DNA from 3 places in the Exiguobacterium sp. RM11 genome. Region 3 is predicted to be linked to each of the others. Evidence: riboswitches for the same ligand, from Rfam matches in the RefSeq annotation. Region 3 holds a riboswitch; each other region holds the start of a gene.
What was found. A riboswitch is a leader RNA that binds a small molecule or an ion and turns the genes downstream of it on or off. The one in region 3 is predicted to bind S-adenosylmethionine.
Positions count from the first base shown of each region.

Region 1: it holds a riboswitch for S-adenosylmethionine, as region 3 does, so the genes downstream of both, AC5LIL_RS13315 (Na+/H+ antiporter NhaC family protein) here and mtnK (S-methyl-5-thioribose kinase) in region 3, are expected to answer to the same signal.
Region 2: it holds a riboswitch for S-adenosylmethionine, as region 3 does, so the genes downstream of both, AC5LIL_RS07160 (MetQ/NlpA family ABC transporter substrate-binding protein) here and mtnK (S-methyl-5-thioribose kinase) in region 3, are expected to answer to the same signal.

Region 1 is NZ_CM187558.1:2,546,030-2,550,210, reverse strand. Features, by position in the region: gene AC5LIL_RS13320 (TVP38/TMEM64 family protein) at 210-854, shown strand; gene AC5LIL_RS13315 (Na+/H+ antiporter NhaC family protein) at 873-2,156, opposite strand; SAM riboswitch class I at 2,226-2,320, opposite strand; gene AC5LIL_RS13310 (GGDEF domain-containing protein) at 2,419-4,098, opposite strand.
Region 2 is NZ_CM187558.1:1,364,828-1,369,008, reverse strand. Features, by position in the region: gene AC5LIL_RS07170 (methionine ABC transporter permease) at 1-394, opposite strand, end outside; gene AC5LIL_RS07165 (methionine ABC transporter ATP-binding protein) at 366-1,400, opposite strand; gene AC5LIL_RS07160 (MetQ/NlpA family ABC transporter substrate-binding protein) at 1,412-2,233, opposite strand; SAM riboswitch class I at 2,307-2,410, opposite strand; gene AC5LIL_RS07155 (iron-containing alcohol dehydrogenase) at 2,452-3,468, opposite strand; gene AC5LIL_RS07150 (aminotransferase class I/II-fold pyridoxal phosphate-dependent enzyme) at 3,465-4,181, opposite strand, start outside.
Region 3 is NZ_CM187558.1:305,679-309,859, reverse strand. Features, by position in the region: gene AC5LIL_RS01775 (sugar ABC transporter substrate-binding protein) at 1-1, opposite strand, end outside; gene mtnA (S-methyl-5-thioribose-1-phosphate isomerase) at 1-1,028, opposite strand, end outside; gene mtnK (S-methyl-5-thioribose kinase) at 1,025-2,176, opposite strand; SAM riboswitch class I at 2,259-2,361, opposite strand; SAM riboswitch class I at 2,567-2,668, shown strand; gene AC5LIL_RS01760 (2,3-diketo-5-methylthiopentyl-1-phosphate enolase) at 2,738-3,892, shown strand; gene AC5LIL_RS01755 (2-hydroxy-3-keto-5-methylthiopentenyl-1-phosphate phosphatase) at 3,889-4,181, shown strand, end outside.

The sequences.
Region 1 (4,181 bases), 580 kb from region 3:
TTCAGTTTTTTGCAGGAAAACGAACGTTGGGTTGTGTCGTTCGACGAATAGACTTGCCTGCAACCACAAGTCCATTATTATATGATAAATATCACGACGAATTTTCGCAAATGGTTTTTAATTTTTTTTGACGAATGCAGGGAGATGCGTCTTGAAAATCGAATTCGGGTATTAGAGTAGTAGTAACGAAAGTTGAAGGTGGAACGACTATGCTCACTTCTCTCCAACAGTACATCATCCAATTAATCGAATGGCTTCAAAGTTTGCCTGGCGGTCCTTGGGCCGGACTCGGCGCTCCGTTTTTAGAAGCGATCTTTCCGTTTTTGCCACTCGTTTTAATCATTTCAGCGAATGCGGCAACATATGGTTTTTTGTTAGGGGTCCTTTTATCATGGATCGGGAACTTACTCGGAACGATTGTCGTCTTCGTGGCGGTCCGATATGTGTTTCGTAAACCGATGACGCGCTGGCTCGAGAAACATAAAGCGGCGGTCTATTGGTTAGAACGAATCAACCATATGAGTCCGATCTCACTCGGGTTCTTGTATTCGCTCCCGTTCATCCCGGTCAGTTTGATCACCTATTTGCTGGCGCTCATTCAGATGCCGCTCCGTACGTTCATTTTGGCGGCGGGATTCGGGAAACTACTCGTCGTCGTCATTTTCTCGGTCATCGGGGATCAATGGGAAGAATTTATCCAAAGCCCGTTTCGCTTATCGATGCTCGGTCTGCTTTTGGTCGCATTGTGGGCCATCAGTCGAGGACTAGAAGAAGTGCTCAAACGACGCGCTTTCAAAAAACGCAACGAGCAATTGAAGCAAGAGATGATCACTAAACGACAAACACCCCTTTGAACAAGGGGTGTTTGTCGTTTAAGACTGCTTTTTAAAACGCGGGAAGTTGAATGCAATCGCAATTCCTCCACAAATAAAGAGGAGGAACGGATAAAACATGAACGGGACGAGGTCAGGCGAAGCGGTCTTCGTCAACTCTGCGGCGATGAGAAGTTGCGCTCCGTATGGGAGAATCCCTTGTACACCACATGAGAAGATATCGAGCACACTCGCTGATTTTTTCCGTTCGATGTCGTATTCGTCCGCAATGTTCGCGGCGAGTGGTCCGGCTACGAGAATGGAAATCGTATTGTTCGCCGTCGCTACGTTCGTCGCACTGACGAGACCCGCGATACTCCACTCGGCACCAGCACGTTTTTGAATCCGTGATGTCAACGCATCACGCAAATACGTGAGTCCGCCGTTGTGCGAAATAAGTCCGACGAGGCCGCCCATGAGTAACGTCAAGAACGAGATTTCGGCCATACCGACCATGCCATCGGCGATAGCGGTCACAAATGCTGTGACGGATAAGCTTCCGTCGAGAAGACCGATGATTCCGGTTAGCGTGATTCCGCCCAACAGGACGAGAATGACGTTCAGTCCCGTTAACGCCAGTCCGATGACCGCGAGATAAGGAATCAGTTTATACCATTCGAATGCGGCGACATCGACCGTCGATTCACCGTTCGACAAGACCGCGAGTAAAATCGTCGTGATGATGGCAGCTGGTAGCACGATCCAGAAGTTCGTTCGGAACTTATCGCGCATGTTCGTCCGTTGTGTCCTGACGGCAGCAATGGTCGTGTCCGAGATGAATGAGAGATTGTCTCCGAACATGGCTCCGCCGACAACTGCCGCGGCAGCGATTGCGACGTTCACACCACTCTCTTCATGGATACCGAGGGCAATCGGCGCAAGTGCCGCAATCGTTCCGGTCGATGTACCCATTGCCATTGAAATAAAAGCAGCGATGACGAATAGTCCACTTAAGAGAAGCGATGGGGGTAAGAGCGTCAACGCGGCGTTAACCGTCGCGTCGATGGCACCGATTGATTCAGCTACCGTTGAAAAGGCACCAGCCAGTAAGAAAATAAAAATCATAATGATGATTCCCGGATTTCCGGCACCTTGTGCGATGCGTTCCACGGTTTGTGTGGCGCTTCCTTTTGTCATGAACGCTGCAACCATCAATGCGATCATGGCTGCGACGAGGACTGGAAACTTATAAAAGTCCCCATAGTAGACACCCGCCCCGATGAAAAAGAGCAAGAAGACGAGTAACGGCAGAAGTGCCCACTTGTTTGCTGTTGGTTGTTCCAAAATAATCACCTCACTAAAAAATAAAAAGGACCTTTTTCTTGAGAAAAAGGTCCTTCGTGTGAAATACCCTTTTCATCTTTCGGACGTATGTCCGCTGGATTTGGCACAGGTTCCCCGCTGCCGAGACTTCATAGGGCCAGTCCCTCCGTCTCTCTCGATAAAAAGTTAAGTTATCCTATTATCAAACACGTTCCCTAACGTACCTGTTTCAAATCTAGTTGTCAACCTAAAAACTCCCCAATTCGATGTGAGAAAGGGGAGTTTACGTCGTTAAATTGTTGAAGTGCGCCACGCGGTTACGTCCTGCATATTTTCCACCAACATACAGGGCACGGTCCGCATTTCGAATCGTATCATCGAGACGCTTGTTCCCGAACGCTTCGATTGTATCGACCCCGATAGACGCGGTGACAGAAATCTCATGGTGGTCGACAAGAAACGGTTTCGCTTCGATTTGATGGCGGATGCGCTCTGTGATTTCGATCGCTTGGTTCATGTCACAATGATTGAGCAACAAAATAAATTCTTCGCCGCCATAACGTGCAGCAAAGTCATCGGGACGAAGTACCTGACGGATTCGTCGTCCGAACTCTTGTAACACATGGTCTCCGACCTGATGACCGTACGTATCGTTGATCTTTTTGAAAAAATCAATATCGAGCATGGCGACCGATATCGGATATACCGACATATCGGATATTTGTTGAATGCCATATTCATAAAACGCACGCGCATTGGCGAGAAGCGTTAAACTGTCCGTCCGACTCTCGGTATAGAGGCGGTCCCGTTCGTGACAACGGCTAATGGTCCGGTTGAACGATTTTAACAATTTGATGATCTCGTGCTGAATAATCTTCGGATAACCGTATACAGGTTCGCCCATCATAACAATCCAGGTGCGAATCTCTTCGATTTCCTCCGAACGAACAGAAACGAAGCTGTGGTAATCGTCGTGGAAAGCATCAGAAAGGGAAGTATCCCATTCAAAGCGCATCTCATAGTCGAGGACTTGCTCGATTGGCTGACTCATGTCAAGCAACGTAAAGACGATGGGTCGATCGATGGGCTGTCGCGTCTTTAAATCAAAGTACAGGGTGCGTTCAAACAATTTAAACTCGACATACCCTTCATCATAATGATTCAGCTGTTCGCATTGACTTAAAAATACTTCGATGGCTTGCGCCTCGCTCTGTGACAAGGAAACGGCCTCTTTCGCTTCATCGTATTGCTCAATCAAAGATTTGAATGCATCTTGTCGCTCTTTTTGAATGAGGAGACGTTTAATAAAGAATGTCAACGCAGCGGCGATGCTACTGACGACGAGTAAGTTGGTCTCTCGGAAAAACGCTGCCGCTAAGATGAAAATCAAACTGACGACGTACGTGTAGAAGGCAATCTTCATAAAGTCGCTTAAAGCGATGTCGACGCGGAACCACCATTTCACCTGATATTTTTGGAATACCGTGTTTAAGAAGATGGCAAGGAACAGTCCGGCAAGCGGCACGAACGAATCTTGCGAATAAAAGTCGAGACCGGTCTCCCCACCGAGGGCGAGATAAACCGCTGCCGGGATGACAATCTCTAAGTACGCCGTAATGGCATTCCACGGATACGTGAAGCGGAAGCGACGGATGGCGACTTTCGGTTTCAAATTGGCGAATTGAAAGACGAACAACCCGATTTGGTTGACGATGAGTGCTGTTTCAAATCCAAAGAATAAAAATAAAATTAAGACGATACTTTCAGAAAATGTGAAGTACACACCTTTGACTTCGATCGAGTCGAGTTGAAAAATGATGACAAGCAATGAAATTAAAATAAACGACAACGGATCGATCGTTGGGGCGTGTAGGACATCCAATGCGAATAATGCGATGGTGAAGATGAATAAAGCACTCCATATACTCCAACCGAGCACGGACATCTTACGAAAGTGGTTCATGCGTTCCCTCCTAGCATGGGACATTTCAAGATCTAATAGTAAAGATTCGTCACGATTTCGTGTGAGTCCTGCTTCTGTTCCAT
Region 2 (4,181 bases), 1.1 Mb from region 3:
AGATGCCCATCGCCTCATACGCCTCGATGACCCCGCGGTCGACTTCAAGAAGAGCAGACTCCATGAGCCGTGCGATGTATGGGGCGGTGAAGACGATGAGTGGTAGAAGCACACCTTGGACACCAATCGTTGTACCCATGATGAAACGTGTGAACGGCAAGATGAAAAACAAGAGAATGATGAACGGAATCGAACGGATGACGTTGATGACGCTCGATAATCCACCGTACACGAACCGGTTCGCGAGACGCCCGTTCGGTCTCGTCAGTACAAGCAACGTCCCGAGCGGAAGTCCAATCAAGGTCGAGATGAGGAGCGCGATACTCGTCATCGTCAACGTTTGAATCGTCCCCGTCCAAATCAGGTCACCCCAGTCTGTCCAGAACTGTTGCATGGTTCGACACCTCCCTTACGTGTACGCCGCTCGTCTTCAAATAACGGACAGCAAGTTCTGTTTGATCGTGATCCCCGTCAAGGTGAACGAGCAGATTTCCGACAAGACCCGCTTTCAATTTCTTGATCCCGCCTCCGATGATGTTCGGTAAGATCCCGAATCGTTTCGTCAACTGCGCGAGCACAGCTTGCTCCGTTTGACTACCGATGAATGATAAATGAACGAGCGTGCCTCGCGTCTGTAATTCCGACACCACTTCTTCCGGAACATCGAGATTCGTCTTCAAGAACCGCTGCGTCGTTTCGTGTCTCGGGTTTGAGAAGACATCCAACACGTTGCCTTGTTCAATAATTTTCCCATGATCGATGACGGCGACTCGGTCACAGATTCGTTCAATCACTTCCATCTCATGCGTGATCAAGAAGATGGTCAATCCGAGTTCTCGGTTGATCTCGAGCAACAACTCTAAGATCGACTCGGTCGTCTCAGGGTCGAGCGCACTCGTCGACTCGTCGCTGAGGAGGATGTCCGGTTCATGGGCGAGCGCTCGCGCAATGGCGACACGCTGTTTTTGACCGCCTGATAATTGTTCCGGATAATGGTTCCGATGTTCAGATAAACCGACGATGTTGAGATAGCGGTCGACCCGTTCACGGATGACTTGCTTCCCGAGCCCTTCGAGGCGGAGCGGGATGGCGACATTCTCTTCGACGGTCGCGGTCTTTAATAGGTTGTAATGTTGAAAGATCATGCCGATTCGCTGACGTAAATTCGACAGACCTTTTTTCTTTAGCAGCGTGATGTCTTGTCCCTCAATCTCAACGACACCTGTCGTCGGGCGTTCTAATAGATTGATCATCCGGATAAGGGTACTCTTTCCGGCACCGCTTCGGCCGATGATGCCGAAGATCTCCCCTTTTTCGATTGTAAGGGAGACGTCGTCGAGCGCGGTGATCGTATCTCCATTGACGTGAAATTGCTTGGTGATTTGTTTCAGTTCAATCATCGAATCCCTCCTCAGAACGCTGGTACGACAGATCCACTGAATTCCTCTTCGATGAAGGCACGTACTTCATCCGAATGGTAGTAAGACTTCAACGTCTCAACGACCTCATCTTCTTTGTTGGCCGAACGGACAACCACATAGTTCGGATACGGGTTGTCGACCGTGTCCTCATGGAACAGGGCATCCTCGTTGATAGAGAGACCTGCACCCATCGCGAAGTTCGTATTGATGGCTGCAAGGGCCACTTCCGGAAGTTGTGTCGGGAGCTGTGACGCTTCGAGTTCGATGAATTCGAGATTGAGCGGGTTTTCCGCGATATCTCGTTTCGTCGCTTTATCCGTCAGACCTTCTTTTAGTGTGATCAGACCTGCTGTTTCATATAGTCGCAAGGCACGAAGTTCGTTTGCCGGATCGTTCGGGACGGCAACTTTATCTCCTTCTTTTAAATCCTTGATATCTGTCAACTTCTCAGAATAAAGACCCATCGGGAATGCGACCGTTTTGAATACGTCGTCAATTTTATACCCTTTGTCTGACTTTTGAAGTTCGAGGAACGATAACGTCTGGTAACTGTTTACATCAAGGCTTCCCTCGTCGAGTGCCGTGTTCGGTGTGTTGTAATCATTGAATACTTTGATATCGATCTCAAGACCGTCCTCTTTCGCGAGTTCTTGTACTTTCTCCGCAATTTGCTCGTGTGGGCCACCAGTCACGCCGATCGTCAGTTCTTCCGTGCTGAGCGTCTCGCTCGCCTCGGATTGTCCACACGCAGAAAGTGCGATTGCTGCAAGGAATGACGTGCCTGCCAAAAGTGTTTTTTGTTTGATGTTCATGAATAGTTCCTCCTCCAAATGAAAAGCCCGCTACTCACGAAGAGCGGCGGGCACGACAAGTGAAAGTCGGACACGCTCATCTCCCAGACGTCTCGTCTGTTGGAATTAGCACCATGATCATACTGATCTGGTTGCCGGGTTTCATCGGGCCAGTCCCTCCACCACTCTTGATAAGCAAACGGTTTTATTATTTTGTTATTATATTACTGATAAAAGCATTATTTGTAAACTACTTCTTGAAGATTGATGAGAATTTCTTTTAACTGCTCTGAATCTTGAAGATTCCGAATCCCTTGAATCGTGATTTCTTCGACGATCGAAGTGACCAATTCATCGACTTGATCAGGATGAATCCCAAGTTGGGTAAGTGAAGTTGGCGCATCGATGGATTGAAGCCAGTCCTCGAGCAGGAGGGTGTCATCGGATCGAATCAACCGTTCTTGAACAATCAATCCGAAGCCAACCTTGTCTCCGTGTAGCCAATGGTGGGTCGATCCAAAACGACTAAGTGCATTATGAACGGCGTGAGCGACAGCAACACGAGTGCCGGCATCCCCAAACCCACCAACCGCACCACCGATTGCGAGAACATGGTCGACGATATACCGAATGTCCTTACCGTAGCGACGGAAGTCCTGTTCGCGGATTGACAGGTCCATCAATTTACCGCACTGCGCAGCAAGTGATAACCCTGACTGAATCCCTGCATCCTTTGAAGTCGTCCCGCTAATATAACGAGCCTCGAACCACTTTGCGACCGTGTCGATGACGCCAGCCTTGAAATAGTCATAAGGCGAATCACGTAACAGTCGTTCATCTGCGATGACGCGTTCGATGACGACCGGAAACGTGTCATAGCGAATGTAAGACCCTTCCTCACTGTAGATGACGCTGAGTGGTGTGAAGGCTGCACAGTTTGATACGAGTGTCGGGACGACAATGAGCGGGACCGACTGGGTGAATGCAATCCGCTTCGCCGTATCGATCAATTTACCTCCGCCGACGGCAATCCATACGTCGGGTCGATAGGCATTCAAACGATTTATTTCTTCGTCTGTACATTCCCCGTTGAACTGTACACTCGGAAGATTTGCTAGACGAGGGAACACGCGAACCGCTTCACCGTATCCGTTCGATCCTTTCAAAACGAGTGCCTTCCGGTTTCCAATCAACGTATGAAGGTTCTCGAGCGCATCATGCGAATGGTCATATTCGAGCACGGCCTGACGAATCACAAATGTACCTCCTCATAGGCTGCAAACAGTCTCTCAATCCGTTCTACCGCTTCATCAATCTTCTGTTCAGACGATACGAGACCGAAACGGATGTGGTGCTCTCCCTCTGTTCCGAAGAAGTAGCCTGGTGTGACGGCGACTCCCGCCTCGTGGAGTAACTTTGTCGAGAACGATTTTGCATCCCCCTCAGGTACTTTCGCCCATACAAAGAACGAACCCTTCGGTGCCTCAATCTCCCACCCCGCCCGGCGTAACCCATTAATCAATCGGTTTCGTCTTGTTTCGTAAAGTGAGGCTAGGTCATCACGTAAGTCGCGCGGGGATTCTAACGCCACAATCGCTGCCTCTTGAATGGCTGAGAAGACAGACACGTGGACGTGATCTTGATACGTGTTGATGGCTTCAATAATATCGGCATTTCCGACCGCGAACGCGACACGCCACCCCGACATATTGAACGCCTTCGACATCGTGTATACTTCAATTCCAATTTCTTTCGCACCATCTGCCTGAAGAAAGCTCGGGGGAACATAACCGTCGAACCCAATGCTTCCATAAGCGAAATCGTGGACGACCATCACATCATGCTTCTTTGCAAACGCGACGGTCTCTTCAAAGAATGCCGGCGTCGCGACAGCCCCAGTCGGATTGCTCGGGTAGTTCAAATACATGAGCTTTGCGTGTGCCGGGTCGAGTGTTGAATAGTCCGGAAG
Region 3 (4,181 bases):
TATGCGTTTCCTCCTACGTGTTGTACAATGACCGACTCGGTCGGTTCGAGCACACCTGTCTCTGTGATCAGACCGGTGATGAGTTCTGGTGGGGTCACATCAAACGCCGGATTGAAGACGGTGATGCCGACGAGTGCCGTCGGATGTCCCCCGATATGGGTCACTTCATGCGCGTCCCGTTCTTCGATTTGAATCGTGTCGTCTGCTTCCAAATCAAACGTCGAATGCGGGGCTGCCACATAAAACGGGATGCCGTAATGCTTCGCCAAAATCGCGAGTTGGAGTGTCCCGATCTTGTTGGCCGTATGACCGGTACGGGTGATGCGGTCCGCCCCGACGATGATGGCATCGATTTGTTTCGTCTGAATTGTCCACGCCGCCATGTTATCCGTGATCAATGTGACGTCGATGTCTGCCCGGTCGAGCTCCCACACCGTCAACCGTGCCCCTTGAAGCAGTGGACGAGTTTCCGACGCGAATACACGAAACGGGATGCCTCGTTCTTTTCCGACGTAAAACGGAGCAAGCGCGGTACCGTATCGTGACGTCGCAATGGCACCGGCGTTACAAATCGTCAACACGTTCCCACCAGCAGGTAACACGGTCAACGCATGTTCACCAATCGTGCGATACGTGGCCACGTCTTGTTCATAGATTTCAATCGCACGCGCTTTGATGGCTTTTGCAATCTGTTCAAAGTCCTCCCCCACATTCAGTCGAAGGAGTGATTCGATGACATGTTGTAAGTTGACCGCTGTTGGTCTTGTCGCAATCAACCGTTGACCAACCTGATTCAATTGGAGATGAAAATAGGGATTGTCTTGCAGGCGTGACGCTTCTTTCGCAAGAACGAACGCCCCAAAATAAGCGATGGCCGGCGCACCCCGGACTTGAAGCGACTTGATCGCCTGTTCGGCCTGTTCGAGCGTCAACACTTCGATATAGCGCTCTTCTTGCGGCAACAGCGTCTGATCTAAAATCGTCAACACTTCCGTGTCGGCATCGAAATGTATACTTTGCACACTCATACCCGCACCTCCGATAGAACCGGGATCAGCTGATCGATGGATTGAATCTGATGACGCTGTTTGATGAGACGCGTGCCGAGTTCTAGGGCATGACGTTTCCGTTCGATACGAAGGTCGTCTGGCAATGTTTCCAAGTCAGCGACGCCCGCTAGACCGACCGTCCGACGAATCAATTCGCAGCCCGCGTAGCCAATCGCATCACTCAAAATCGATGGCAACAGTTCGTCCACGAATCCTACTGTGTTGAATGGCTCGACCGCCTGTGTGAAGCGTGTACGGAACGTTTTTTCGAACGTTTCCCAGACAGTGAGCACTTCTGTGAAGCGTTCGAACCGCTTCAACGGATGTGCATACGTCGAGAACACCAAATGGGCGATGATTTGACCGATGTCAAAACCGAATGGACCATAAAATGCAAACTCAGGATCGATGATTTTTGTTTCCTGACGCGTCGCAAAAATGCTTCCAGTATGTAAATCCCCATGTAGCAACGCTTCGTGTTTAGTCACGAACCCGACCTTCAATTTCGTCACTTCAATTTTCAAGGCGAGGTCTGACCAAAGCTGCTCCACGTCCGGACGAAGAGGCGTTTCGATTTGATTCGATTCTGCATCACGATACGGATCAGTGAAGATCAGTTTTTCTGTGATATCGCATAGCTCTGGATTGTAATACTCTTTTTCGATTTGTTTCTTGGCGAGCGGTCCTTTCGCATAGTCAGATGTCGCAAACAACGTTTCCCCGAGGAATGTACCGACGTGACGCGCCAAATTCGGATAGCTCTCTCCTTTTAGGAAACCCGTCCGGACGATTTCAAACGCTGACAAATCTTCTAAAATCGTATAGGCGAGTTCACGGTCGCTACCGAGTACATCTGGTACGAATTGTGGTACGACTTTTGAAAACTCACGGAGTGCCAGTTGTTCAATCCACGAACGGTCAAGCGTGAGCGGCCAGCTCTCTCCAACGACTTTTGCGTACGGCAACGCCTGTTTCACGATTAATGACGTTTCTCCTTGACGAATGCGAAAGACGAGATTTAAATTTCCATCTCCGATTTCCTCACATTCTGCAATCCCCTCTTCTAGTAACCCCAACTGTCGAACGTGTTCGACGACACTTTGTTCTGTAAACGCCTCATAAGCCATGATGATTTTCCCCTTTCTTGAATCTATGCATGAAAAAAGCCCCTTTCTCCGCGAGAAAGAGGCACACCCAAATTGGTTGTTCCTCTCATCTTTCAGACATATGTCTGGTGGATGTAGCACCGTGCCAAATGGTCGGTTGCTGCGGCGTCTTAGGGCCAATTCCCTCTGCCAACTCGCGATAAGAGTAAATGATGTAATTGTGTTTGACGTGTTGAGACGAATATTACGGACTAGGCACGCTAGTTGTCAATCCTCTATTTTCGGTCGACTCCCTATTTTTGACACGCATATATAGAAACATTATTTTCAAACTTTTTTTCTCAAAAAAAGGAATTGACGAGTGAGCGATTCTATGTAAAAATTCAATTAAATTTCACAACTTCACAACTATTCTTATCAAGAGCAGACGGAGGGACAAGCCCGATGATGTCGCAGCAACCGACCAGAAATGGCACGGTGCTAATTCTTGCAGCTATCGCTGAGAGATAAGAGTTCATTGTTTTCGAATGACCTCTTGCCTTGGCATGAGGTCATTTTTGTTTGACCTGAAAGGAGGAACTTATGGGAATCATCGCTACTTATGAAATCAAACATACCGATCACGTCGAGCACGTGGCTGAAAAAATCGCACATGAGCTGACCGTCGGCACATGGACCGAATTGAACCATCTCGAGCAGCATCAACTACAGGCATTCCGCGGTGAGGTCATCGATACCTCCCAACAGGAAACGACGAGTCGCTTCTCGATTCGTTACCCGCTACATAATGTGACGCCGGACTTTTCGTCCATTCTGACGACGACATTCGGAAAGCTGTCGCTCGACCCAAGCGTCCAACTTGTCGACCTAACGCTCCCAGACGAGCTCGCATCGGACTTTCCGGGTGCCGCATTCGGAGTCGAAGGTGTCCGCGACATCCTTCGAGTATACGACCGACCGCTCGCCATGAGCATCTTCAAAGGCGTCATCGGGCGTGACCTTGATTTTTTGGCGACACAACTTCGTGACCAGTTTACAGGTGGCATCGATCTTGTGAAAGACGATGAGATTTTATATGACAATCCGCTCACCCCATCGCTCGAACGGGCTCGGATTGGAGCATCGATCATTCAAGAACACCAAGAACTAACGGGTCGTTCCGTTCTATACGCCGTCACGTTGAGCGGACCCGTTTTCACCTTACGCGACCAGGCGAAACGTTTGATTGAGGCAGGCGCGACCGCACTTTTGTTCAACGTGTATACGTACGGGCTCGACGCGTTACGGGAACTCGCTAAAGATCCCGAGATTCACGTCCCGATTTTGGCACATCCCGCTTTTGCAGGAGCGTTGACCGGATCGATTCGTCATTCCCTCCTTTTCGGGAAACTGATTCGACTCGCCGGGGCGGACTTGACGCTTTTCCCGTCACCATATGGTTCACTGTCGACACCGAAAGACGAAGCAGAACAGATTCAAACTTACGCGACAGAACCTCATTGGACGAAACCGATTCTGACGGTCCCTTCTGCCGGAATTCACCCAGGACTCGTCCCGGATTTGATTCGTGACTTCGGAACGGATGTCGTCATCAATGCCGGCGGTGGGATTCATGGGCATCCCGACGGTGCGGCTGCCGGAGCGAGGGCATTCCGCCAAGCAATTGACCAGGCAATCGGTAAGACGAGCGAGACCGATGCGTTATCGACCGCGTTGGATGCGTGGGGTACGCGATGAGTACGCACGTCATCTGTGATTTCGACGGCACCATCACGGAAGAAGATAACATCATCGCGTTGATGCGACGCTTCGCCCCACCTGAATGGGTCGAACTCAAAGAAGGTGTTTTGAACCAAACGCTCTCCATTCGAGAAGGCGTCGGTCAAATGTTCAGCCTGCTCCCGAGTCATCAGCAAGCTTTGTATCATGACTTTCTGCAGTCAACCATCACGCTTCGGCCAGGGTTCATCAAGTTTTTACAAGAGACACAGTCACTTGGCTTTCGATTTGATGTCGTCAGTGGCGG